DNA from 2 places in the Diplocloster hominis genome. Region 2 is predicted to be linked to the other one. Evidence: riboswitches for the same ligand, from Rfam matches in the RefSeq annotation. Region 2 holds a riboswitch; the other holds the start of a gene.
The links. A riboswitch is a leader RNA that binds a small molecule or an ion and turns the genes downstream of it on or off. The one in region 2 is predicted to bind FMN.
Positions count from the first base shown of each region.

Region 1: it holds a riboswitch for FMN, as region 2 does, so the genes downstream of both, ABC831_RS11625 (ECF transporter S component) here and ABC831_RS15895 (ECF transporter S component) in region 2, are expected to answer to the same signal.

Region 1 covers NZ_JAWDIY010000010.1:161,673-165,095, forward strand. Annotated here, with positions in the region: gene ABC831_RS11620 (Tex family protein) at 1-709, shown strand, start outside; FMN riboswitch at 940-1,100, shown strand; gene ABC831_RS11625 (ECF transporter S component) at 1,449-2,078, shown strand; gene ABC831_RS11630 (acyl-CoA thioesterase) at 2,173-2,643, shown strand; gene ABC831_RS11635 (ABC transporter ATP-binding protein) at 2,885-3,423, shown strand, end outside.
Region 2 covers NZ_JAWDIY010000017.1:48,166-51,588, reverse strand. Annotated here, with positions in the region: gene ABC831_RS15900 (ABC transporter ATP-binding protein) at 1-1,303, shown strand, start outside; FMN riboswitch at 1,466-1,621, shown strand; gene ABC831_RS15895 (ECF transporter S component) at 1,891-2,541, shown strand; gene ABC831_RS15890 (DUF3658 domain-containing protein) at 2,670-3,423, opposite strand, start outside.

The sequences.
Region 1 (3,423 bases), on a different contig from region 2:
AAATAAAGTGGGAGTGGATCTGAACACCGCCTCCGCCTCCCTTCTGGGCTATATCTCGGGTATCTCCAAAGTCATCGCCCAGAACATCGTCACTTACCGGGAGGAAAACGGCAGGTTCCGGGGACGAAAAGGCCTGCTGAAAGTGGCCAAGCTGGGGCCGAAGGCCTACGAGCAGTGTGCCGGTTTCTTAAGAATCCTGGACGGCGACAATCCCCTCGACGCCACCAGTGTACATCCCGAGAGTTACGCAGCTACGGAGAAGCTGCTGGAAAAGTTAGGCTATACCAAGGAAGATATCAAAGAACGCCGGCTAAACGGCATTACCAAACAAGTGCGGGATTATAAGAAATTGTCCCAGGAACTGGAGATCGGAGAAATCACCCTGCGGGATATCGTAAAGGAGCTGGAAAAGCCGGCCCGTGATCCCAGAGAGGAGATGCCCAAGCCGATCCTGCGCACCGACGTGCTGGAAATGAAAGATCTGACCCCCGGAATGGTGCTGAAAGGCACGGTCCGCAACGTCATTGACTTCGGGGTATTCGTGGATATCGGCGTCCATCAGGACGGTCTGGTTCATATATCCCAGCTGACCAACAAGAAGTTCGTGAAGCATCCGCTGGAAGTAGTCAGCGTCGGTGACATTGTAGAAGTAAAGGTCATGAGTGTGGATCTGGCGAAAAAGAGAATTCAGCTGACTATGATCCTGTAACTTCGCGCATAAGGGCTTACGGCCTGAGTGTGGTTGATCCGGTAGATAACTTTGGAGAAGGAAAATGTATCCTGCAATTATTTTACGCGGAGAAAATTGTGAGTCAAAGTAATATTAATGAAATTATTCGCAAGATAATAGAGGCATAAAGAGTTTTTGTTAACATAAATGGATTTTAAATTCTTGACAAGTGCTCCCAGCCGCAGTATGATAACAGAGAACTGCATAAGGAGATTCTTCGGGGCAGGGTGACTTCCGTTAATGGAAGAATTCCCGACCGGCGGTAAAGTCCGCGACCCGCTGCAAGGCGGCTGATCTGGTGAGTGTCATTTCTAATAGAAATGCATCAATTCCAGGACCGACAGTAAAGTCTGGATGAAAGAAGAGAGATATGGACACCGTTGCTGATCTGTGATAGAATCAGCACAGATCCGTATATAAGTCTAATTACAATGCCCTGAATATTACATTCAGGGCTATTTTTTATGGCTATGAGCACTTAGTGCCTGTATTTAAGGCACTTACGTGTGATGTATGAAAATAGTCAGCGAGGCTATTTCGAGCGTTACTATTTTTTATTCCATAGAAAAGAGTTCCTATGAAATAAAAGGTTCCGCAGGATTGCACTGCGGCGGAAAGGAAGATGCCGCTTACGCGGTCCGCCGCAAAATAATGAAACCGCCAGGAAAATCCTTATACACACAAACCACCATCATAACAGAATAAGGAGAGTGCAAACATGAGCACAAACGTAGGAGTCATCAAAAAAAGCAGAGTAAACATCCGCACCATCGTTCAGATCGGCATGCTGTCCGCCATCGCCACCATACTAATGCTGTTTGAAATTCCATTGCCCTTTATGGCCCCCAGTTTCTATGAACTGGACTTCAGCGAGGTTCCGGTCCTCATCGGCTGTTTCGCTATGGGCCCTGTAGCGGGGATACTCATCGAACTGGTCAAGATCCTCTTGAATCTGGTCATCAACGGTACCATAACAGCCGGAGTCGGTGAAGCCGCCAACTTTCTGATCGGCTGTGCCTTCATCCTGCCTGCAGGTATGATCTATAAGCACCGCAAATCCAGAAAGACCGCTATCATCGGAATGGCAGCAGGCACCGTGACCATGACGATCCTGGGCTGTTTTCTCAACGCCTACGTGCTGCTCCCTGCTTATGCTTCCGCATTTGGCTGGCCGCTAACGTCCATCATAGAGATGGGTTCTGCGATCAACCCGGTCGTGAAAAGCCTGCCCACCTTCGTCATCCTGATGGTAGCCCCCTTTAACATCCTGAAAGGAGTGGTGGTCTCCCTGATTACCTTCCTTCTCTACAAATACATCAGCCCGATCCTTCATAGAGGAAGCCGCTGAGCCGGGAAGGCTCCTGGCATTCCCACTTAATTACATATTTACAACCCTGCCCGGCAAGTCTATAATCAGAAGATAGAAAGCGAGGGCAAACACCATGATTACGAAGAGAGTGGAGGATTCCAAGACAGAACAGGCATATGTATTATTGCCGAAACATATCAATGGTTATGGAAGGCTGTTCGGTGGAATGCTCATGCAGTGGATTGATGAGATGGCGGGAATCGTGTCCAGGAGACACTGCGGAATGGAGATCACCACGGCGGCTATTGACCATTTGACCTTCAAACACGCTGCTTATAAAAACCAGACGATCGTACTAATAGGGAAAGTAACCTATGTAGGACGGACCTCCATGGAGATCCGTGTAGATACTTATGTGGAAGCGCTGGATGGCACCAGGCGTCTGATCAATACCGCATATGTGGTGATGGTAGCCATCGACGAGCAGGGAAAAGCGCAGGAAGTACCCGGCCTCAGACTGGAAACAGAGATGGACAGAATTGAGTGGGAAAGTGGTAAACGCAGATATGAGCTGCGCAGATTACGCCATCAGGAAGGATTCTGATGGCGTTTCTTATTTCATAGGGGAAAGTGCTCCTATGAAATAAAACGCTCCGCGGGGATCGCATTGCGGCGGAAAGGAAGATACCGCTTATTCTTCTTAAGAAAAACTTTTGAATTTCCACCACAAAAAATGAAGAAACCCCTGATATACTCACAGATGGAAAAAATATGTTGACAAAATAAGCGGTTCGTATTATTGTATTAATCAAGTAATACAAAAACTAGAAAGAAGTGAAGGGAACATGGATATGCTCATTCAAGTGCAGGATCTTAGCAAGATTTATAATCCGGGCGAAAATGAAGTGCGAGCTCTGGACCATGTCAGCCTGGAGATTGATCGGGGAGAATTCGTGGCGATTATCGGACACTCCGGTTCCGGTAAATCAACCTTGATGAATATGCTGGGATGTCTGGATGTACCGTCATCCGGCCTATATTATCTGAATGGCCAGGATGTCTCGGGACTGACGGATAATGAATTGTCGGATATCCGAAACCGTGAGATCGGTTTCATTTTCCAGGGATTCAATTTGATTGCTAATCTGACTGCCATTGAAAATGTGGAGCTGCCTTTAATATACCGGGGAATTGGAAAAAGACAGCGGCATGAACTGGCGGTGGAAGCACTGAACCTGGTGGGGCTGTCCCATCGTATGGATCACAAGCCATCCCAGATGTCCGGCGGGCAGCAGCAGAGAGTGGCTATCGCCCGGGCAGTGGCGGCGAAACCCCCGGTGATACTGGCCGATGAACCGACTGGTAATCTGGATTCCAAGTCCAG
Region 2 (3,423 bases):
GACACTGGCCCTGGCCATTACCATGATGTTTACCATTCAGCCGCTGATGGCCTGTATCTCGATTCTGATTATCCCGATCAGCCTGATCATAACCCGGGGTGTGGTCAGACGCAGCCAGAAACAGTTTAAAGCACAGCAGGATTCCATGGGAGCGTTAAACGGAACCATTACGGAGCTTTATGGAGGCTATAACGAAATCCTGCTTTTCGGAAGACAGGAAGATTCGATCCGGCAGTTTGAAGAGGTCAATGATGAACTGCAGAAGCACGCGTTTAAAGCCCAGTTTGTGTCTTCTTTGATGAATCCGCTGATTTCCCTGACCACTTATCTGTGTATCGGAAGTATCGCGGTACTGGGATGCTTTCAGGTGATATCCGGAAATATTACCGTTGGCAATCTCCAGGCGTTTATCCGTTATATCTGGCAGATCAACGATCCGCTGTCCCAGGTGTCCCAGTTATCGACACAGCTCCAGGCGGCGTTTGCTGCCCTGAACCGGATCTATGAGGTACTGGAGGAGGAAGAGGAAGTGGCGGAAGCGGATCCGCCGGTTCAGCTAAGCCAGGTGAAAGGAAATGTAACCTTCGATCATGTGACCTTTGGCTATGGGGACACGCCGGTGGTGCAGAATCTGAATGCGCAGATAAAAGCAGGGCAGATGGTTGCCATCGTCGGCCCGACCGGAGCCGGAAAAACGACGCTGATCAACCTGCTGCTTCGGTTTTATGATGTGGAAAGTGGAAGTATACAGATCGACGGAGTGGATATCCGGGATATGAGACGGGAGGATTTAAGAGCGCTCTTTGGCATGGTGCTGCAGGATACCTGGCTGTTCTCTGGAACGATCTATGACAATATCCGCTACGGCCGGCTGGATGCCCGGAAGGATCAGGTGATCAATGCCGCCAAGCTTGCGAATGTCCATCATTTTATCCGAACCCTGCCAAGAGGGTATGATATGATGATCAACGAGGAAGGGAATAATATTTCTCAGGGTGAAAAACAGCTGCTGACCATCGCCAGGGCGATTCTGAAGGATCCGAAAATCCTGATCCTGGACGAGGCCACCTCTTCTGTGGATACCCGGCTGGAGAAAATGCTTCAGAATGCGATGCATAAGGTGCTGGAAGGGCGCACCAGCTTTGTCATCGCCCATCGTCTGTCTACGATCAAAAATGCGGATATGATTATGGTGCTGCATGACGGAAATATCGAAGAAGTGGGGACACACGAAACGCTGATGAAAAAGCGGGGATATTACGAGCAGCTGTATAATTCACAGTTCGCGGCGGCGCAGGAGTAGGGGCCGTGCGTGGGCCGGCATTGTGGGATGAAGGATGGCCCTGGATGGAATGTGGCGGACCTGGGGAAACGGAATGGATTGGTGCTGGGGGAACGGAATGGACATTGAGGGATTGACAGGAGGTATGTTGAGACTTATAATTATAACAAACATTTGAATATTGGATGTCTTCAGGGCAGGGTGACTGAAAGTGCTTCGCACTTTTAGAATTCCCGATCGGCGGTATAGTCCGCGAGCGTGTAAGCGCAGGTGCTTTCGGGCACAGGATTTGGTGAAATTCCAAAACCGACAGTATAGTCTGGATGAAAGAAGGCGTGTTGAAATATTAAGAAAAACCGGCTGGTATAAGAGCCGGAGTTTTCGCAAGCTGGAATTTTAACACCTGGAGGACATATCTTTCAGGTGTTTTTATATTTCATAGGAATCTCCTATAGATATAAAACGCTTCGCGGGGATCGAGCGGAGGCTAAAAGGAAGATGACGTTTTCGGCGTCCCGTTGCAGGCGGAGAGTTTCACAAGCGAGATTCTTTATTATTTAACAGGATAAGCTCCTGTAATTTAAACTTTTTAAGAGGAGGGCAAAAGTATGAATGCGAGAACAAAGAAACTGACAACGGTGGCGATGCTGTGCGCGATCGCCTATCTGGTGATGGTGATCGGGAGAATTCCGGTCGTACTGTTCCTGAAATATGATCCCAAGGATGTTATTATAACCATGGGTGGGTTTATGTTCGGACCAATCGCCTCACTGGCAATCTCGGTGATCGTATCTCTGGTAGAGATGTTCACGGTTAGTGACACGGGAGTGATCGGATGTATTATGAATATCCTGTCATCCTGTTCCTTTGCGTGTACGGCAGCCGTGATCTATAAGAAAAAGCATACGGTGGGCGGAGCGGTAGGAGGCCTGGCCGTAGGACTTATTTTGATGACGGGAATTATGCTTCTATGGAATTATTTTGTCACGCCGATTTATATGGGATATCCCAGGGAAGCGGTGGCAGAATTACTGCTTCCGGCTTTTTTACCGTTTAATCTGCTGAAAGGTGGTTTAAATGCTGCTATCACGATGCTGATCTATAAACCGTTAGTTACAGCGCTGAGAAAAGCAAGGCTGATTCCGGAATCCACCGGGCATTCCAGTAAGCGGTCAGGGAAAATCGGAATCGTGCTTGTCTCGGGACTGGTATTGGTCAGCTGCATACTGCTTGTTCTGGTGATGAAAGGTATTTTATAGTTTCTGTTTATATCGGGGCATGCTTTATTGGAAATAGGAGATGGTAAATCGAAAATAAGAGGTGCTAAATCGGAAATAGGATCTGCTTAATCAGAGATAGGATCTGCTAAATAAGAAATAGAATCTGCTTATTTAGAGGATTGGAGAATGGTGTTATAATAGCGGCTGCTGTCTGATTTCACAGTATGAAGTCTGCCGCTTTCAATCAGGCAGATGATCCGCTGTGCGATCTGCCAGTCTCCGATCCCGAGATTTTCATTCGTCAGCACGTTAGCGATTAGCTGTGCGATGCTGAATTCCCCGTCCGGAATTTCACGGAGGATAAATGGATCATAAAAAGTTTCCGCTACACTGACTACATGTCCGCTAACGACAGCCCGCAACGGGCTGTTTTCTTTTTGCAGGCGCTGCCATTCCATGGAGTATGAAAGCAGAAGAGCTTTGGGCAGTTCGATTTCGCGGGACAGGCAGCCTGCATATTCTTCTGGAGGGACCTCGCCCCAGCCTGAATTGATGATTATGGAGCTGGTTCCATTCGGACACCAGGGAGAGAGCGGTACGGCTGTCACATGACAGTCTAAGGAACAGAGAAGATCTGAAGTATACAGAAGCCCACACATGCTGTCAGGGGTATTGTCATACCAGATCCTTACTGGTTCGCCATTAGACGCGCGGGTTTTGAGAATTTCGAGGTCATTTATACAGTTTTGCCAATATGTTTCTGTTTGGATGGTTGCTTCCTGAACAGATTCAGGATCGGTACTATAATCGTAGTCTGAATACATGTGTTGGATCAGTGCTTTACGGGGACAATGATCAGACAGAATGGGAGTTATTATGTCTCCGATAGACAGGACAAAGGATAAGGCGGCCAGATCTGTG